3 regions of the Streptomyces sp. NPDC001709 genome follow, and region 2 is predicted to be linked to each of the others. Evidence: predicted binding sites of a transcription regulator. Region 2 holds the regulator's gene; each other region holds the start of a gene.

Region 1 (6,804 bases), on a different contig from region 2:
CGGCCCCGACCGCGAGGCCCGCCTCGGCTCCGTCCTGGACGTCATCTACCTGATCTTCAACGAGGGGTACGCGGCGACCGCCGGCGACGACCTGCTGCGCCCCGGCCTGTGCGAGGACGCGCTGCGCCTGGCCCGCGTGCTGTCCGTGCTGGTGCCCAAGGAGCCGGAGGTGCACGGCCTGACCGCGCTCCTGGAGTTCCAGGCGTCCCGCACCGCCGCCCGCACCGCCCCGGACGGCGCGCCCGTCCTGCTCAAGGACCAGAACCGCCGCCGCTGGAACCGCATGCTCATCGCCCGCGGCATCCGCGCCCTCGACCGCGCCGGCGCCACGGCGACGGGCGCCCCGGGCCCGTACGCCCTCCAGGCGGCCATCGCCGCCTGCCACGCGCACGCCTACACGTACGAGGAGACCGACTGGCGCGCCATCGCCACCCTGTACGGCCTGCTGGCCGCCCGTGCCCCGTCCCCGGTGGTCGAGCTGAACCGCGCGGTCGCCGTGTCGATGGCCGACGGCCCGGCCGAGGGCCTGGAACTGGTGGACGCCCTGGCCGCCGAACCCGCCCTGCGCGACTACCACCTGCTGCCCAGCGTCCGCGCCGACCTGCTGGCCCGCCTCGGCCGCACGGCGGAGGCCCGCACGGAGCTGGAACGAGCGGCCACCCTGGCCCGCAACGAGCAGGAACGCCACCTGCTGCTGCGCCGGGCCGCCGAGGTGGCGCCGGACTCTGGTAGGTAGCTAGGCGGGCTGCCCGACCAGCATCGTCGGCGCCCCCGCCACCCGCGTCAGGAACACGGTCGCCGCGTGCGGCCCCTGCGGCTTGACCTTCTTACGCAGTTCCTCCGGTTCGACGGCCGAGCCGCGCTTCTTCACGGTGAGCGTGCCGACCTCCCGTTCGCGCAGCAGGGCCTTCAACTTCTTGACGTTGAAGGGGAGTTGGTCGGTGATCCGGTAGGCGGAGGCGTACGGGGTGGGGCGCAGGTCGTCGGCGGTGACGTAGGCGATGGTGGGGTCGATCAGGCCGCCGCCCAGCTGTTCGGCGACCTCGGCGACCAGATGGGCGCGGATGACGGCGCCGTCGGGCTCGTACAGGTAACGCCCCACGGGCCGCACCCGGGGATCGGGCAGGCCCCTGCCGAGGAGTGTGCGCGGGCCGGGCAGCAGGGTGGCGCGGACCGCGCCCGGCTCGGTCCCGAACCACACCACCGCCTCCTTCACGTCCCCGCCGTCCGAGATCCACTCGGCCTCGGCGTCGGCGGGCACGGCCTCGTGCGGAATGCCGGGCGCCACCTTCAGCGCCGCGCGGGGTGCCCTGCGGGCGGCCTCGACCGCCCAGGACAGGGGTGGGGAATAGGCCTCGGGGTCGAAGATCCGCCCGCCCGTCGCCCGACCACCACCCCTCACCGACGCGCTTCGCGCGGCCCCGTCTGACCGCCCGCCCCGCCGGCCGGGGTCGACGAACACGGCGTCGTACCCGCCGGTGTCCACCTCGGTGACGTCCGCCTCCCGGACCTCGATCAGCTCGCCCAGCCCCAGCGCCTCGGCGTTCACCCGGGCCGTGGCGGCCGTCACCGGGTCCCGGTCCACGGCGAGCACCCGGATCCCGGCCCGGGCGAACGCGATCGCGTCCCCGCCGATCCCGCAGCACAGGTCGGCCACGGAGGTCACGCCGAGCCCCTTGAGCCGCTGCGCGCGGTACGCCGCCACGCTCGTCCGCGTCGACTGCTCGACCCCGTTGGGCGTGAAGAACATCCGCCCCGCGTCCGCCGCCCCGAACTTCGCCGCCGCCCGCTGCCGCAGCCGCGCCTGGCCGAGCGCGGCCGACACCAGTTCGGCGGGATGGTCGCGGCGCAGCCGGGTGGCGACGGCGAGTTCGTCCGCCGGGGCGGTGTCGCGGACCTCGTCGAGGAGGGCGCGGCCTTCGGGGGTGAGGAGCAGGGCGAGGTCGTTCACCGGCTCATTGTGGGCCAGTCGGTGGATCGTGCGCCTCCGGTGGCGGTGTCGGTCCGGGCTCAGGGCTCTTGCCTGGGAGGATCCGGCACCATGCGAGCAGTCGTACAAAACGATAAAAAAGGGACCCGTGTTCTGCTCCGGGGGGCCGCCGTCGCACTGGCCTTCGCGGCCCTCCTGCCCGGCTGTTCCGGCTTCGGCACGACCCGTCACGCATCCGGCCCCGTGCAGGTCCTGGGCCCCCAGGCCCGCCAGGCCGCCGAACACGCCCGCCTGGTCGCCGCCGCCAAGCGCTGGGGGCTGAAACAGGCCCCGCTGACCCCGCCCCCGCCACCCAGGAGGAAGCCGGAGATCACCGCCCGGGCCGGCTTCGAGGTGGACCACCAGGAGGACTGGGACCTGCCGCCGGTCTTCACCACGATCCCCACCAAGAAGAAGATCGTCTTCCTCACGATCGACGACGGCTCGGAGAAGGACCCCAGGTTCCTGCGGATGATGGAGGACCTGAAGGTCCCGTACACCGCCTTCCTCAGCAACTACCTGGTCAAGGACGACTACGGCTACTTCCGCACGATGCGGTCCTACGGCCACACCCTCGACAACCACACCCTGCACCACCCCTACCTGCCGGGTCTGTCCTACGAGGAGCAGAAGGACGAGATCTGCGGCATGCAGGACATCATGAAGAAGCAGTTCGGCAAGCGCCCCACGGTGTTCCGCCCACCGTACGGCAACTACAACCAGGACACCCTGCGCGCCGCCAAGGCCTGCGGCATCAAGTACGCGCCGATCTGGAACGAGGAGGTCTACGTCGACCACTGGGAGTACCGCGAGGACGACCAGAGGATGCGCCGCGGCGACATCGTCCTCACGCACTTCCGCGGCCGCTCCGACTGGGACGGCACGATGGTCGACGACATGCGCCGCTTCCTGAACAAGGTCACGCGCGAGGGCTACGCCGTGGCCCGCCTGGAGGACTACCTGTGAGGCCGGGGGCGGGGGACCGGAGAGCGGCTTCCGGGCGGCGACGCCGCCTCGGCCGGTACTCCGGCGCACTCCTCGCCTCGGCCCTCCTCCTCACCGCCTGCGCCCAGTCCGTCGACCCCATCGAACGCCTCGGCAAGAAGGCCGCCGAGGGCGTACGCCCGCACGGCCCCACCCCCGACCAGAGCTACCGCCGCTGGGGCCTGACCGAGCCCCTCGCCAGCCCCCCGCTGCACCCCGCCCGCGTCCTCGCCCTCTCCCCGCAGACCGGCGGCCGCACCCTGCCCCGCGCCGTGGACCATGTCCCCACCCACGACCGGGTCGTCTTCCTCACCTACGACGACGGCGCCGACAAGGACCCCCGTTTCGTCGACATGGTCCGCGAACTCCGGCTGCCGGTCAGCATGTTCCTCACCGACAGCGTCGCGGGCCCCGGTTACGGCCACTTCGCCCGCCTGCACCGGCTGGGCGCCGGCATCCAGAACCACACCCTCGACCACCGCGCGCTCGCCGGGCTGCCCTACGCCGGGCAGCGCGCCGAGATCTGCGGCCAGCAGGCCAGGCTCAGATCCAGCCTCGGCGTGCGCCCCCGCCTCTTCCGCCCGCCGTACGGCTCGTACGACACCACCACCCTGCGCGCGGCGACCGACTGCGGCATCTCCACGGTCGTCCTCTGGCGCGCCGCGATGACCCCGACCGACCTCGTCTACGCCCACGGTGAACACCACCTCCGCCCCGGCGACATCATCCTGATCGGCCCGGACGAGACGACGGGCCCGAGCCTCAGGCAGCGCACGGCCTGGGTACTGCGGAGGGTGCAGCAGCGGGGGCTGACGGTGGGACGCCTTGAGGACTACCTGTAGGACCGTTCGCCGACGCTTCAGCGAGGGCCGGCACCAATCAGCCTGTCCGGCGCTTGAGGACGAGGCCGTCCAGGCCGAAGCGGGGGTCTGGGGGCGGCAGCCCCCAGGACGGCGGGGCGACACCGGCCCACTGAACGAGCCCGGCGCCGACAAGATCCGGCCGACGCGCCGCACGGCATTGGCACTCCGCTTGACCGAGTGCTAATCGCGGTCATAGTCTCGGCTCTGGCACTCCCCCCTGGAGAGTGCCAACAAACGCGACGGGCAGGTCCGGCACCCGCGACGACGGATCCACCTGGTCGCCACCTCAGACAGTTAACCCCGTGAGATCTCCGAAGGGGGAGGTCGGATCGTGACGACCACCAGCTCCAAGGTTGCCATCAAGCCGCTCGAGGACCGGATCGTGGTCCAGCCGCTCGACGCCGAGCAGACCACCGCCTCTGGCCTGGTCATCCCGGACACCGCGAAGGAGAAGCCCCAGGAGGGCGCCGTCCTCGCCGTGGGCCCGGGCCGCTTCGAGAACGGCGAGCGCCTTCCGCTCGACGTCAAGGTCGGCGACGTCGTCCTGTACAGCAAGTACGGCGGCACCGAGGTGAAGTACAACGGCGAGGAGTACCTCGTCCTCTCGGCTCGCGACGTCCTCGCGATCATCGAGAAGTAACCACCTCGAGCATTCCTTTGCTCCTGAGCTGCGCCCCTGGCCCCCGCGACCGATAACGAAGCCGGGCGTCCGGGGCGCAGTTGTCTTTCCACCCATAGATTTCCGAGAGGGCTCCCGCTGTCATGGCGAAGATCCTGAAGTTCGACGAGGACGCCCGTCGCGCCCTCGAGCGCGGCGTCAACAAGCTGGCCGACACGGTGAAGGTGACGATCGGCCCCCGTGGCCGCAACGTCGTCATCGACAAGAAGTTCGGCGCCCCCACCATCACCAACGACGGTGTCACGATCGCCCGCGAGGTCGAGATCGAGGACCCGTACGAGAACCTCGGCGCCCAGCTGGTGAAGGAGGTGGCGACCAAGACCAACGACATCGCGGGTGACGGCACCACCACCGCCACCGTGCTCGCCCAGGCGCTGGTGCGCGAGGGCCTGAAGAACGTCGCCGCCGGTGCCTCCCCGGCCGCCCTGAAGAAGGGCATCGACGCCGCGGTCAAGGCCGTCTCCGACGAGCTGCTCGCCTCGGCCCGCCCGATCGACGAGAAGTCCGACATCGCCGCCGTCGCCGCGCTGTCCGCCCAGGACCAGCAGGTCGGCGAGCTCATCGCCGAGGCGATGGACAAGGTCGGCAAGGACGGTGTCATCACCGTCGAGGAGTCCAACACCTTCGGTCTGGAGCTGGACTTCACCGAGGGCATGGCCTTCGACAAGGGCTACCTGTCGCCGTACTTCGTGACGGACCAGGAGCGCATGGAGGCCGTCCTGGAGGACCCGTACATCCTCATCAACCAGGGCAAGGTCTCCTCCATCCAGGACCTGCTGCCGCTGCTGGAGAAGGTCATCCAGGCCGGCTCCTCCAAGCCGCTGCTGATCATCGCCGAGGACGTCGAGGGCGAGGCCCTGTCGACCCTGGTCGTCAACAAGATCCGCGGCACCTTCAACGCCGTCGCGGTGAAGGCCCCCGGCTTCGGCGACCGCCGCAAGGCGATGCTGCAGGACATGGCGATCCTCACGGGTGCCACCGTCATCTCCGAGGAGGTCGGCCTCAAGCTCGACCAGGTCGGCCTGGACGTGCTCGGCTCCGCCCGCCGCGTCACCGTCACCAAGGACGACACCACGATCGTCGAAGGTGCCGGCAAGCAGGAGGACCTGACGGGCCGCGTCGCGCAGATCAAGGCCGAGATCGAGAACACCGACTCCGACTGGGACCGCGAGAAGCTCCAGGAGCGCCTCGCCAAGCTGGCCGGCGGCGTGTGCGTGATCAAGGTCGGCGCCGCCACCGAGGTGGAGCTGAAGGAGAAGAAGCACCGTCTGGAGGACGCCATCTCCGCGACCCGCGCCGCGGTCGAGGAGGGCATCGTCTCCGGTGGTGGCTCCGCCCTGGTGCACGCCTCCAAGGTCCTCGAGGGCAACCTCGGCAAGACCGGCGACGAGGCCACCGGTGTCGCGGTCGTCCGCAACGCGGTCGTCGAGCCGCTGCGCTGGATCGGCGAGAACGCCGGCCAGGAGGGCTACGTCATCGTCTCCAAGGTCAAGGACCTGGAGAAGGGTCAGGGCTACAACGCCGCCACCGGCGAGTACGGCGACCTGGTCAAGGCCGGCGTCATCGACCCGGTCAAGGTCACCCGTTCCGCCCTGGAGAACGCCGCCTCCATCGCCTCCTTGCTGCTCACGACCGAGACCCTGGTCGTCGAGAAGAAGGAAGAGGAAGAGCCGGCCGCCGCGGGCCACGGCCACGGCCACGCCCACTGAGCCTGACACGCTCGTACGAAGGCCCGGTTCCCCGCAGGGGGAGCCGGGCCTTCGCCCTGTCCGGACCGCTACCGCCCCAGACCGCTACTGCTCCAACTCGTCCAGCGCGCCGAGCTGTTGCATCAGCCCCAGCTGGTCGTGCTGCCACCAGGTCTCGGCGATCTTGCCCTCGCCCGTGAACCGGAACAGCGTCAGCCCGGTCATGGTCACTTTCCTGCCGGTGGGTGCGATCCCGAGGAAGTCGCCCTTGTGCGTCGCGTTCCAGGACCACCGCGCGCAGGCCCGGTCGTCCTGGGCCAGCACGTCCTCGACGGTGAAGCCGAAGTCGAAGGCGCCACGCCACATCCGGTACTCGGTGAGGGCGTTGTCCAGCCCGATGGTGTCCTGCGGATTCACCGGGTCATGGCTGTGGATGTCCTCGTCGAGAAGGTCGTTGAGCGGAGGCAGCTCGCCCGGCGTCTCGAGCACGGTGAAGAACCTGCGCACGGTGTCCTCGGCGAGGCGCTCGTCCCGCACGACGTCCAGATCGGTGAACGTCGGCGTCTCGTCGCACAGGGCGACCATCTCCTGGAAGATCTTGTCGGTCTCCGGGAGGTTCGA
Region 2 (6,804 bases):
CTGTGCGTCACCGACGGGGTGACCGAGCGGCGCTCCGGCTCCCGCCAGTTCGACGACGGCGACGGGCTCGCCCGCGCCCTGTCCGGCTGCGCCGGGCTCAGCGCCGACCTGATCGCCAAAAGGATCCGCCGCCTGGTGCACGACTTCGGCGGGGGCCTGCCCGAGGACGATCTGGCGCTGCTGGTGCTGCAAGCCGAGTAGCCGTCGGTGCTGCAAGCGGAGCAATGGCCGTCGTACGGGACAATGGAGGACATGCCTTCCGCACTCCCCGACGGCGAGCCCGTCCCCGCCGACGGCGCGCTGCCCGCGCACGCGCTCGCCGGGGCGGCCGACCGCCCGCTCGGCTTCTACCTGCACGTCCCGTACTGCGCGACCCGCTGCGGCTACTGCGACTTCAACACCTACACCGCGACCGAGCTGCGCGGCACCGGGGGCGTGCTGGCGTCCCGCGACAACTACGCGGACACGCTGACGGACGAGATCCGACTCGCCCGGAAGGTGCTCGGCGACGACCCGCGCCAGGTCCGCACGGTCTTCGTCGGCGGCGGTACGCCGACGCTGCTGGCCGCCGACGATCTCGTACGGATGCTGGGGGTGATCCGGGACGAGTTCGGGCTGGCACCGGACGCGGAGATCACCACCGAGGCGAACCCGGAGTCGGTGGACCCGGCCTACCTCGCCACCCTCCGGGAGGGCGGCTTCAACCGGATCTCCTTCGGCATGCAGAGCGCGAGGCAGCACGTCCTGCGCGTGCTCGACCGGACGCACACCCCAGGGCGCCCCGAGGCGTGCGTGGCGGAGGCGGGGGCGGCGGGCTTCGAGCACGTCAACCTCGACCTGATCTACGGCACCCCGGGGGAGAGCGACGACGACTGGCGGGCCTCGCTGGACGCGGCGATCGGGGCGGGCCCGGACCACATCAGCGCGTACGCGCTGATCGTCGAGGAGGGCACCCAGCTGGCCCGCCGGATCCGCCGGGGCGAGGTCCCGATGACGGACGACGACGTCCACGCGGACCGGTACCTGATCGCCGAGGAAACCCTGTCCGCGTCCGGCTTCTCCTGGTACGAGGTCTCCAACTGGGCCACCTCTCAGGCGGGCCGCTGCCTGCACAACGAGCTGTACTGGCGCGGCGCCGACTGGTGGGGCGCCGGTCCCGGGGCGCACTCGCACGTGGGCGGGGTGCGGTGGTGGAACGTGAAGCACCCGGGCGCGTACGCGGCGGCGCTGGCGTCGGGGCGGTCGCCGGGGGCCGGGCGTGAACTCCTGTCGGAGGAGGACCGGCGCGTGGAGCGCGTCCTGCTGGAACTGCGGTTGCGGGAGGGGGTGCCGCTGTCGCTGCTGAAGGAGGAGGGGCTTGCGGCGTCTCGGCGGGCGCTGGCGGACGGGCTCCTCCAGGAAGGGCCGTACGAGGAGGGGCGGGCCGTGCTGACGCTGCGGGGGCGGTTGCTGGCGGATGCGGTGGTGCGGGATCTGGTGGATTGATCACTCCCGCGAGTGAATCCCTCCGGAGCGCCGGTTCGGTCCCTAACCTGGTTCGTAGGCTGCCGCTGACAGTATGCGGCGAATGTAGAGGCCACGGAGATGACCGCTGTGGACGAACGTGGAGTCGCAGAGTTCTTCGAGGGTTTTGAGCCGCCTGACGGGCTCAAAGCGGAGCTTCTGCGGGGGGAAATCGTGATGATGGCCAGCCCTGATCTGGTGCACAACCTGATCGTGCTGCTGACGGAGCGGCAGATTCCGTTGGATCGCTGGTATCCGCTCCAGACCCAGGACGTGGATCTCGTCGACGAGGCGAGTGAGCCGGTTCCGGACCTCGTGGTCGTGGCTCGTGACGTCCTGCCCGATTCGGGGCGTCTGCTGCCGTGCCAACTGATCACGATGGTCGTCGAGGTCGTTTCCAAGAACAGCGTTCATCGCGACTACGCCGTCAAGCGTTCGATCTATGCCGCAGGCAACGTGCCCGCCTATCTCGTCATCGATCCGATCATGGCGCAGTGCGTTCTGTTCACGAAGCCCGAGGGAAAGGGCGAGGACGCCAACTACCGGGCGCAGTACATCGAGAAGTTCGGCCGGCCGCTGATGCTGGATGTCCTGGGTGTCGAGCTGAAAACCAGCGAGTTCGGAACGTTCCCCGACGTCAGGCCCCACCGCTACCCGTAACAAAGTCGATCAGCTCCTCCACCCGCCCCAGCAACTCCGGCTCCAGGTCCTTGTAGGACCCCACCCGCTTCAGGATCGCCTGCCACACCGCCCCGGTGTTCTCCGACGGCCAGCCCAGCGCCCGGCACACCCCCGTCTTCCAGTCCTGACCGTGCGGGACCGTCGGCCAGGCCTCGATGCCCAGGGACGACGGCTTCACCGCCTCCCAGATGTCGATGTACGGGTGGCCGACCACCAGCGCGTGTTCGCTGGTCACCGACTCGGCGATGCGCCACTCCTTCGTGCCCGGCACCAAGTGGTCCACGAGGACACCCAGGCGGGCGTCCGGGCCCGGGGCGAAGGACGACACGATCGACGGCAGGTCGTCCACGCCCTCCAGGTACTCCACGACCACGCCCTCGATGCGCAGGTCGTCGCCCCAGACCTTCTCGACCAGCTCGGCGTCGTGCCGGCCCTCGACGTAGATGCGGCCGGCGCGGGCCACGCGGGCACGGGCGCCGGGGACGGCGACGGAGCCGGAGGCGGTACGGGTGGGGCGTACCGGACCACCCGACGACGGCCGTACGAGGGAGACGACCCGGCCCTCCAGCAGGAAGCCGCCCGGCTCCAGTGGGAACACCCGGTGCTTGCCGAAGCGGTCCTCCAAGGTCACCGTGCCCGCCTCGCAGCGGATCACCGCCCCGCAGAACCCGGTGCCGGGCTCCTCCACCACCAGGCCGGGCTCCGCCGGTACCTCCGGCACGGGCTTGGGCTTCTTCCACGGCGGGGTCAGGTCGGCGGAGTACTGGCGCATTCGAGTGACGATAGGAGAAGCCGTACGGCCGCGCTCACGACACGCCGAAACGGGCCGCCAGCTCGTCGCGTTGCCGGCGGACGAACCCGGCGTCGACCACCGCTCCGTGACCGGGCACGTACAGCGCGTCCTCGCCGCCCAGGGACAGCAGGCGGTCCAGCGCGTCCGGCCAACGGGACGGGACCGCGTCCGGGCCGGCCTGGGGCTCCCCGGACTCCTCGACCAGGTCGCCGCAGAAGACCACCTCCGGAGAACCGGGGATGAGGACCGCGAGGTCGTGGGCCGTGTGGCCCGGACCCACGTTCGCCAGCAGGGCCTGGCGGCCGCCCCCGAGGTCGAGGGTCCACTCGCCGGAGACCGGATGGGCGGGTGACACCAGCGCGTCCACCGCCTCGTCCGCGTCCGCCACCGCGAGCCCGCCCCGCACGGCGTCCAAGCGCAGCTCATCGCGTTCGTGGGCGAAGACGGCGTCCAGCCCCACCGCCCCGTACACCTCCGCCCCCGCGAAGGCCGCGGCTCCGAAGACATGGTCGAAGTGAGGGTGCGTGAGCGCGAGATGGGTCACACGGCCGTCGGTCAGTTCCTCGGCCTGTGCCCGCAGCCGCGCACCCTCGGCCAGACTCGAGCCGGAGTCCACCAGCAGCGCCGTACCCTCGCCGAGGACCAGCCCGACCGTGCAGTCCCAGCCTGGGAGGCGGCAGCGCCCCACCCCCGCGGCCAGCCGTTCCCACCCCAGCTCTTCCCAAGTCACCGTCATACCGCGACGCTATCCGCATGAGCCGCCCCGACCGCACCGACCTTGCCCTCGGTGTACCCGACAGCCGTACACTGGGCGGGAACCCTGGCACTCGCATGTGAAGAGTGCCAGGCGGACAAGCCGCGGGACAGACGGGACAGAGGGGACGACGACGTGCTGGAGGTGCGCGCGAATGCTGAGTGAACGCAGGCTTCAGGTACTGCGCGCCATCGTCCAGGACTATGTGGGCACCGAGGAGCCGGTCGGGTCGAAGGCCCTGACCGAGCGGCACAGCCTCGGCGTCTCCCCGGCCACCGTCCGTAACGACATGGCGGCCCTCGAGGACGAGGGGTACATCGCCCAGCCGCACACCAGCGCCGGGCGGATCCCGACGGACAAGGGCTACCGGCTGTTCGTCGACAAGCTCGCGGGCGTCAAGCCGATGACCGCGCCCGAGCGGCGCGCCATCCAGAACTTCCTCGAGGGCGCCGTGGACCTCGACGATGTGGTGGCGCGGACCGTGCGGCTGCTCGCGCAGCTGACCCGGCAGGTCGCCGTCGTGCAGTACCCGTCCCTGACCCGGTCCACCGTCCGGCACGTGGAGCTGCTCTCGCTCGCCCCCGCGCGCGTGATGCTCGTGCTGATCACGGACACCGGCCGGGTCGAGCAGCGGATGGTCGACTGCCCGGCGCCCTTCGGCGAGGCTTCCCTCGCGGATCTCCGCGCGCGGCTGAACAGCCGGGTCGCGGGCCGCCGGTTCGCGGATGTGCCGAGGCTGGTCGAGGACCTGCCGGAGGCCTTCGAGGCCGAGGACCGCGGTACGGTCTCGACGGTGCTCTCCACTCTCCTGGAGACACTCGTCGAGGAGAACGAGGAGCGGCTGATGATCGGCGGTACCGCCAATCTGACCCGCTTCCCGCATGACTTTCCCCTCACGATCCGGCCCGTGCTGGAGGCTCTGGAGGAGCAGGTCGTGCTCCTCAAGCTCCTCGGCGAGGCGAAGGATCCGGGCGTGACCGTGCGCATCGGCCACGAGAACGCCTATGAGGGACTCAACTCCACCTCCGTGGTGTCGGTCGGCTACGGTTCGGGCGGCGAGGCGGTTGCCAAGCTCGGCGTGGTCGGACCGACCCGCATGGACTATCCGGGAACGATGGGAGCGGTACGCGCAGTGGCACGGTACGTCGGACAGATCCTGGCGGAGTCGTAAGTGGCCACGGACTACTACGCCGTTCTCGGCGTGCGCCGCGACGCGTCGCAGGATGAGATCAAGAAGGCGTTCCGCAGGCTCGCGCGCGAGCTGCACCCGGACGTCAACCCCGACCCGAAGACCCAGGAGCGGTTCAAGGAGATCAACGCCGCTTACGAGGTGCTGTCGGACCCGCAGAAGAAGCAGGTCTACGACCTCGGCGGCGACCCGCTCTCGCAGAGCGGCGGCGCCGGCGCGGGCGGCTTCGGGGCCGGTGGCTTCGGCAACTTCTCCGACATCATGGACGCGTTCTTCGGTACGGCGTCGCAGCGCGGCCCGCGCTCGCGCACCCGGCGCGGCCAGGACGCGATGATCCGGATCGACGTCGAGCTGGACGAGGCGGCCTTCGGGACCACCAAGGACATCCAGGTCGACACGGCCGTCGTCTGCAACACCTGCAACGGGGAGGGCGCGGCTCCGGGCACCACCGCCCAGACGTGTGACATGTGCCGTGGCCGTGGTGAGGTCTCGCAGGTCACCCGGTCCTTCCTCGGCCAGGTCATGACGTCGCGGCCCTGTCCGCAGTGCCAGGGCTTCGGGACCGTCGTGCCGACGCCGTGCCCGGAGTGCGCCGGCGACGGGCGGGTGCGCTCGCGGCGGACGCTGACCGTGAAGATCCCGGCCGGTGTCGACAACGGCACGCGGATCCAGCTCGCCGGTGAGGGCGAGGTCGGGCCGGGCGGCGGTCCGGCCGGTGACCTGTACGTCGAGATCCACGAGCTGCCGCACCCGACCTTCCAGCGGCGCGGTGACGATCTGCACTGCACGGTGACGATCCCGATGACGGCGGCGGCCCTGGGCACCAAGGTGCCGCTGGAGACCCTGGACGGCATGGAGGAGGTCGACATCCGGCCCGGCACCCAGTCCGGCCAGTCGATCCCGCTGCACAACCGGGGCGTCACGCATCTGCGTGGCGGCGGCCGGGGTGACCTGATCGTGCATGTCGAGGTCACGACGCCGACCAAGCTCGACCCCGAGCAGGAGCGGCTGCTGCGGGAGCTGGCGAAGCTGCGCGGCGAGGAGCGACCGCAGGGGCAGTTCCAGCCGGGGCAGCAGGGCTTGTTCTCGCGGTTGAAGGATGCGTTCAACGGACGCTGACGTCGGCTGAGCCGGTGGCTGGGGGGACGCGTTCAACGGGCGCTGAGGTCCCTCGGAAGGGGTGCCTCGGCACCCCTTATGCCGGTGTCCTATGCCATGGGAAGCCCGGATTCGGACTTGTTCGGAGGACGTGACAACATGCGGTCATGTCCTCCGCACTGACCGATCTCTTCCCCCACCCGATCGTGCAGGCCCCCATGGCGGGCGGTGTCTCCGTCCCGCAGCTCGCCGCCGCCGTCTCCGAGGCCGGTGGTCTCGGGTTCCTCGCCGCCGGGTACAAGACCGCCGACGGCATGTACCAGGAGATCAAGCAGCTGCGGGGGCTCACGCGCCGCCCCTTCGGCGTGAATGTGTTCATGTCGCAGCCCGAGTATGCCGAGTCGGGCGCCGTCGAGGTCTACGCCCACCAGCTGGCCGGTGAGGCCGCCTGGTACGAGACCGAGCTGGGCGACCCGGACAGCGGCAGGGACGACGGTTACGACGCCAAGCTCGCCGTGCTCCTCGACAACCCGGTACCGGTGGTCTCCTTCCACTTCGGTGTGCCGAGCCGGGAGGTGCTCGACAAGCTGCGCCGGGCCGGCACCTTCACCCTGGTCACCGCCACCACCGCCGAGGAGGCCCGCGCGGTCGAGCAGGCCGGGGCGGACGCGGTGATCGCGCAGGGTGTGGAGGCCGGCGGTCACCAGGGGACCCATCGGGACCTCCCCGAGAACGACGGCTCCGGCATCGGGCTGCTGTCGCTGGTCGCGCAGGTCCGCGAGGCCG
Region 3 (6,804 bases), on a different contig from region 2:
TGGTGCCGGTGCTTGCGCACGCCCACGTCCACCTGGGCCAGCGCATCCAGCCCCACCAGGTGCAGGGCGTCCACCAGCATGCCCAGCTCGACGCCGTAGCCGACGGGGAAGGGGAGCTGTTCCAGCAGGCTGCGCCGGGCCGCGTACTCCCCGCCGAGCGGCTGGACGAATCCCGCGAGCTGCGGCCAGTGCATGTTCAGCAGCGGGCGGGCCATCAGTTCGGTGACCCGGCCGCCCTGACCGGCGGCCCCGGCGAGCGGACGGTCGTACATCGCCTTGACCAGGTCCACGCCCGGCTCGGTGAGCAGCGGGCCCACGATCCCGGAGACGAAGTCGGAGGAGAACTCCCTCAGGTCGGCGTCGATGAAACAGAGGATGTCCCCGGTGGTGACCAGGAGGGAGCGCCAGAGCACCTCACCCTTTCCGGGGACCGCCGGGAGGCGCGGCAGGATCTCGTCCCGGTGAACCACCCGCGCGCCCGCGGCGGCGGCGATCGCGGAGGTGCGGTCGGTGGAGCCGGAGTCGACGACGACGATCTCGTCGACGAGCGGGACCTGCTCCACGAGGTCGTGACGGATGACCGCGACGATGTCGCCGACCGTCTCCTCCTCGTTGAGCGCGGGCAGCACGACGCTGACCGTCTGGCCGGTGCGCTGCTTGGCGGACAGGATCCGGTGGAGCGGGCGATCGGTCACGGACCAGGAGCGGGTGGCCAGCCAGCGCTCGACTTCTTCCAGCACGGTCTGCGACTCCTCACTGTTCGTGATCGCACGGGCTGCACCGTGTGATCCATCTCGCGGTTCGGACGACTATCTCAACTGTCCTGGCCTTCGGTTACAGTCTTGAACAACGCCGATGACCATCGCATGTCGAGGGTCAACGTGCGCACACAACCGCATACCGCTCATCCAGAGGGGCAGAGGGACACGGCCCGATGAAGCCCCGGCAACCCTCCAGTCGGTACTCGTCTTCGCAGCGAGGCTCCCGGCTAGGGAAGGTGCCAAATCCGTCTCACGGCGAGATGCGTCGTGAGGAAGATGAGGAGAAAGGGCCTCGCCTCCATGGCTGTGCAGACAGTTGCAAGCACCTCCACTCCCACCGTCGACCTCGGTCCCGCCGCGGCCCTGAGCTGTCGCGAGTGCGGTCACCGCGTCCCGCTCGGCCCGGTCTTCGCCTGCGAGGAGTGTTTCGGCCCGCTGGAGATCGCCTACGACTTCTCCGCCTACGACACCGAGGAGCTGCGCCGCCGCATCGAGGCCGGCCCGGCGAACATCTGGCGGTACGCCCCGCTGCTGCCCGTCCCGGCCGACGTGGCCGACAAGCCGAACCTGAACCCGGGCTGGACCCACCTCGTCAGGGCCGACAACCTGGCCCGTGAACTCGGCGTCACCGGCGGCCTGTTCATCAAGGACGACTCCGGAAACCCGACGCACTCCTTCAAGGACCGCGTCGTCGCCCAGGCCCTGGAGGCCGCCCGCGCCTTCGGCTTCACCACCCTGTCCTGCTCCTCCACCGGCAACCTCGCCGGTGCCGTCGGCGCCGCCGCGGCCCGCGCCGGCTTCCGCTCCTGCGTGTTCATCCCGCACGACCTGGAGCAGGGCAAGGTCGTCATGGCTGCGGTGTACGGCGGCGAGCTCGTCGGCATCGAGGGCAACTACGACGACGTGAACCGCTTCTGTTCCGAGCTGATCGGCGACCCGGCCGGCGAGGGCTGGGGCTTCGTCAACGTCAACCTGCGGCCGTACTACGCGGAGGGCTCCAAGACCCTCGCGTACGAGATCTGCGAGCAGCTCGGCTGGCGGCTGCCGGACCAGATCGTGGTGCCGATCGCCTCCGGCTCCCAGCTCACGAAGATCGACAAGGGTCTGCAGGAGCTGATCAAGCTGGGTCTGGTCGAGGACAAGCCGTACAAGATCTTCGGCGCGCAGGCCGAGGGCTGCTCGCCGGTGTCCACCGCCTTCAAGGCCGGGCACGACGTCGTACGCCCGCAGAAGCCGAACACCATCGCCAAGTCCCTCGCCATCGGCAACCCGGCCGACGGGCCGTACGTCCTGGACATCGCGCGCCGCACCGGTGGTGCCGTGGAGGACGTGACGGACGAGGAAGTGGTCGACGCCATCAGGCTGCTCGCCCGTACCGAGGGCATCTTCGCGGAGACGGCGGGCGGTGTGACGGTCGGCGTCACGCGCAAGCTGGTCGAGGCCGGTGTGCTGGACCCGACGAAGACCACGGTCGTCCTCAACACGGGTGACGGCCTGAAGACGCTGGACGCGGTGGCCGACACGGGGCTCACCGCCACCATCCGCCCGACCCTGGACTCCTTCCGAGAGGCTGGCCTCGCATGAGCGTGACCGTTCGCATCCCCACCATCCTGCGCACCTACACCGGTGGCCAGGCCGAGGTCAGTGCCCAGGGCGCGACCCTCGCCGAGGTCATCGCCGACCTGGAGAAGAACCACACCGGGATCGCCGCCCGCGTCCTGGACGACCAGGGCAAGCTGCGCCGGTTCGTGAATGTCTACGTCAATGACGACGACGTCCGCTTCGAGCAGGGCCTGGAGACCGCCACCCCGGACGGCGCAGGTGTCTCCATCATTCCGGCGGTCGCCGGCGGCTGATCGTTACCTTAGGTAACTGCGGTTACTGATTGTTCATTGAATTGCCCCCTCCGTAAGAGAAGCGGAGGGGGCAATTCTGCGTGATTGAGCGCGGTACAGTTGGGGAACCTGGTCGCGGTCTTCGGGTCGCGAGCCCTGGATTCATGCCGCAACACTCGATAAGAAGCAGCCAAACTGCGCGGGTTTTATGCGGCTTTTGTGGCGTTTGCGGGGCCCGACTTGCCCGGAATTCAGACGAATTCTCGCCACATTCCGGACCGTTCCCGTCCAGAATTCTCGTCCGATTGACCTGTTGCAGACGGCAGTTGGACAGATACATTCAGCCGCGGTCGACGCGTTCCGGCGCACGCCCCCGTCCGATGGGGGGTGAGGTCTGACCCGGATCCGCGAAGTGTGGATCTGTGCAAGGGCCAGTAATAGGGGAGTTAGGCATGGCTCAGGGCACCGTCAAGTGGTTCAACGCGGAGAAGGGGTACGGCTTCATCGCGGTCGACGGTGGTGCGGATGTTTTCGTCCACTACAGCGCGATCCAGATGGACGGTTACCGCACCCTGGAAGAGGGGCAGCGGGTCGACTTCGAGATCTCGCAGGGCCAGAAGGGCCCGCAGGCGGACATGGTCCGGCTGGCGACCAGCTGAAGCACGCGTCGACTGACAGCGACGTTCTTCTGTTCATCTTCGAAGGGCCCGTACCTCCTGGGGTACGGGCCCTTCGTCGTGCCCGCCGCCCCCTGTTCGCGCGCGGCTGAGCGCCCCCACCGGCATGCCCGAGGCGCTTGCACTCGAGGGTGCCGAGTGCTAATCATTGGCGTTAGCACTCTGAAGGTGAGAGTGACAAAGAAGGACCGGGTCGGTGAGGCCCGCAGGCCAAGTGGGGCAAGGAACCACGAGGCCGGCGAGCCGTCCGTCGCGGGCGCGGGCGCGGTCCGAAGGAATCACCCCCAGTCCTGGAGGGACCACTTCACATGGCCAAGATCATCGCGTTCGACGAGGAGGCGCGGCGCGGCCTCGAGCGCGGCATGAACCAGCTCGCGGACGCCGTCAAGGTGACGCTCGGCCCCAAGGGCCGCAACGTCGTCCTCGAGAAGAAGTGGGGCGCCCCCACGATCACCAACGATGGTGTCTCCATCGCCAAGGAGATCGAGCTCGAGGACCCGTACGAGAAGATCGGCGCCGAGCTGGTCAAGGAAGTCGCGAAGAAGACGGACGACGTAGCCGGTGACGGCACGACGACCGCGACCGTCCTGGCCCAGGCCCTGGTCAAGGAAGGCCTCCGCAACGTCGCCGCCGGTGCCAACCCGATGGCCCTGAAGCGCGGTATCGAGAAGGCCGTCGAGGCCGTCTCCGCCGCCCTGCTGGAGCAGGCGAAGGACGTCGAGACCAAGGAGCAGATCGCCTCCACCGCGTCCATCTCCGCCGCCGACACCCAGATCGGCGAGCTGATCGCCGAGGCCATGGACAAGGTCGGCAAGGAAGGCGTCATCACCGTCGAGGAGAGCAACACCTTCGGCCTCGAGCTCGAGCTCACCGAGGGCATGCGCTTCGACAAGGGCTACATCTCCGCCTACTTCGCGACCGACATGGAGCGCATGGAGGCGTCGCTCGAGGACCCGTACATCCTCATCGCGAACTCCAAGATCGGCTCCGTCAAGGACCTGCTCCCGCTGCTGGAGAAGGTCATGCAGTCGGGCAAGCCGCTGCTGATCATCGCCGAGGACGTCGAGGGCGAGGCCCTGTCGACCCTGGTCGTGAACAAGATCCGCGGCACCTTCAAGTCCGTCGCCGTCAAGGCCCCGGGCTTCGGCGACCGCCGCAAGGCCATGCTCGGCGACATCGCCATCCTCACGGGCGGCGAGGTCATCTCCGAGGAGGTCGGCCTCAAGCTGGAGAACGCGACCCTGGACCTCCTGGGCCGCGCCCGCAAGGTCGTCATCACCAAGGACGAGACCACCATCGTCGACGGTGCCGGCTCCTCGGAGCAGGTCAACGGCCGCGTGAACCAGATCCGCGCCGAGATCGAGAACAGCGACTCGGACTACGACCGCGAGAAGCTGCAGGAGCGCCTGGCGAAGCTCGCCGGCGGTGTCGCGGTCATCAAGGCCGGTGCCGCCACCGAGGTGGAGCTCAAGGAGCGCAAGCACCGCATCGAGGACGCCGTGCGCAACGCCAAGGCGGCCGTCGAGGAGGGCATCGTCGCCGGTGGTGGCGTGGCCCTGCTGCAGGCCTCGGGCGTCTTCGAGAAGCTGGAGCTGGAGGGTGACGAGGCGACCGGCGCCAACGCCGTGCGCATCGCGCTCGAGGCCCCGCTGAAGCAGATCGCCGTCAACGGTGGTCTCGAGGGTGGCGTCGTCGTGGAGAAGGTGCGCAACCTGGCCGTCGGCCACGGTCTGAACGCCGCCACGGGTGAGTACGTCGACATGATCGCCGAGGGCATCATCGACCCGGCGAAGGTGACCCGTTCCGCGCTGCAGAACGCCGCCTCCATCGCCGCGCTGTTCCTCACCACCGAGGCCGTCATCGCCGACAAGCCGGAGAAGGCCGCGGCCCCGGCCGGCGGCGGCATGCCGGGCGGTGACATGGACTTCTGATCGACCTGACGGTTGATCGCCTGTCCTACGGACCGAGGGCGGTACGTCCAGCTTCTGGCTGGGGGTGCCGCCCTCGGGCGTTTGTCGAGGTCAGTCGGCGTAGTCCTTGAGTTCCTCCGTGTCCAGGGTGATGCTCACCGGCGGCGGAAGTTCGACGGTGGCGCCCCAGGAGTGGGACTGGGACTGCTGGTAGCGGCCGTCCTTGGGCTCGCTGTAGACGACGACGGTGTTGTTGTCACGGTCGATGAGGAGGTAGACGGGGATGTCGGCCGCTCCATAGCCGACGGGCTTGTCGATACGGTCGCGCTGGTTGGTGTCGCGGTCGTGAGAGGTGATCTCCACGGCCATGAGGGCGCCGTCGGCCGGGGACCAGTTGCCGTGTCCCTTGAAGTGGCCCCTGGGCGCGAGAAAGCCGTCCGTGATAGAGCGGCCCTTACGGTATGCCTCGGTCTTGACACCTCGTTCGGGCACGAGGTTCAGCTCGGGGCGCTGCTGCATGCACTGACGGAGCAGCCACATGAAGATCTCGCAGTGGTTGCCGTCCGGCATGGCCTTTACTACTACCTTTCCGTTGATGTACTCAAGCCGCACGGTTTCGGGGGCCACCGCGGCCAGCTCCTCGAACTCCTCGACGTCGAGCGGCCCGTGCCTCACACACAGCCGCCCGCCGAGGAACTCCAGCCGGTTCCGCAGTTCCCTCGGAGCCCTGCGGACGAGTTCCTCGAAGTCCTCGACGGACATCTGCGGGCGTTCTTCGGTGTCAGGGGTCATGGCGTCGCCTCCTCCCCTCCATCGTGCCCCTGAGTGGTCATGTCGGACCGTGGAAGCCGTCATACGGGTGTCCTTTCTCGTCGTTTGAGGGCCATCGCAGCGCGGATCTCCGCTGCGTGGACTTGGACCGCCGAAACGGGCAGGGGCGCGTTGGAGTGCGTTGGCGCGCGCTCGCCCCGGCAGCCGCCGCACACACCCCCCGGCAGTGCCTCCGGCCGCCCCGGTACCCCGCACTCCGCGCACTCCAGGACCCGGCGGGGTGGGCGGCGGACCGGTTCCGGGGGGACTTTGTCGATCAGGCGGCGGCGGACCAGGGCCGCCGGGTGGTGGACCGGGGTGGGCAGGCCCTCGGTCAGGGCGCGGAGTACGGCGTCGTCGGTGGCGCCGCGCGCGAACCACCCCTCCAGCAGCGGGGCGAGCGCCGCGCAGTCGGCGGCGGAGAGGGACAGGACCGGGGCCGTACGGCCCAGGGCGGCGAGGAGGATGTGGGCACGGGAGCGGGTGGGGTGGGCGGTGCGCTCGTCCGGCGGCGGCTCCGGCTCCGGTACGTCGCCGCGCGTGAAGGCCGCCCACCAGCCGTCGTCGCGTGCGGTACGGGACCACCACGATCGGGTGATCCAGCGCGAGCCGCCGCCTTCCGTCTCCAGCCGCTCCCTTCCTCGCCGTAAGTGCCCTGCCGCCTGGAGCCGGTTGAGGGCGGTGCGGAGCGCGCACTGGCCGTACGGAAGCTGCTTGGCCAGCGTTTTCACCGAGATGTCGGCGCCTTCGGGGAGGCGGTCGATGTACGCGGCGATGGCCGCCTCGCGGGGCGGGAGGTGCGCGAAGTCGT

Evidence for each region. Region 2 encodes HrcA, which represses chaperone genes, less so after heat shock. Its sites were predicted from a motif close to TTNGCACTCNGNNNNNCNGAGTGCNAA; they were not measured.
Region 1: groES (co-chaperone GroES) is a predicted target of HrcA. The motif match lies at 3,974-4,000, and genes of this name have one in related genera.
Region 3: groL (chaperonin GroEL) is a predicted target of HrcA. The motif match lies at 3,428-3,454, and genes of this name have one in related genera.

What each region holds. Positions count from the first base shown of each region.
Region 1 covers NZ_JBSFGB010000025.1:95,993-102,796, forward strand. The annotation lists gene ACWC0C_RS31470 (RNA polymerase sigma factor) at 1-736, shown strand, start outside; gene ACWC0C_RS31475 (class I SAM-dependent methyltransferase) at 737-1,951, opposite strand; gene ACWC0C_RS31480 (polysaccharide deacetylase family protein) at 2,042-2,935, shown strand; gene ACWC0C_RS31485 (polysaccharide deacetylase family protein) at 2,932-3,795, shown strand; gene groES (co-chaperone GroES) at 4,148-4,456, shown strand; gene groL (chaperonin GroEL) at 4,579-6,204, shown strand; gene ACWC0C_RS31500 (ester cyclase) at 6,289-6,804, opposite strand, start outside.
Region 2 covers NZ_JBSFGB010000007.1:350,981-357,784, reverse strand. The annotation lists gene ACWC0C_RS14250 (SpoIIE family protein phosphatase) at 1-201, shown strand, start outside; gene hemW (radical SAM family heme chaperone HemW) at 253-1,485, shown strand; gene ACWC0C_RS14240 (Uma2 family endonuclease) at 1,585-2,163, shown strand; gene ACWC0C_RS14235 (DUF3097 domain-containing protein) at 2,141-2,956, opposite strand; gene ACWC0C_RS14230 (MBL fold metallo-hydrolase) at 2,991-3,713, opposite strand; gene hrcA (heat-inducible transcriptional repressor HrcA) at 3,886-4,902, shown strand; gene dnaJ (molecular chaperone DnaJ) at 4,903-6,039, shown strand; gene ACWC0C_RS14215 (nitronate monooxygenase) at 6,186-6,804, shown strand, end outside.
Region 3 covers NZ_JBSFGB010000001.1:146,173-152,976, forward strand. The annotation lists gene ACWC0C_RS00795 (glucosyl-3-phosphoglycerate synthase) at 1-740, opposite strand, end outside; SAM riboswitch class I at 902-1,044, shown strand; gene thrC (threonine synthase) at 1,062-2,345, shown strand; gene ACWC0C_RS00805 (MoaD/ThiS family protein) at 2,342-2,617, shown strand; gene ACWC0C_RS00810 (cold-shock protein) at 3,049-3,255, shown strand; gene groL (chaperonin GroEL) at 3,582-5,204, shown strand; gene ACWC0C_RS00820 (Uma2 family endonuclease) at 5,295-5,975, opposite strand; gene ACWC0C_RS00825 (hypothetical protein) at 6,035-6,804, opposite strand, start outside.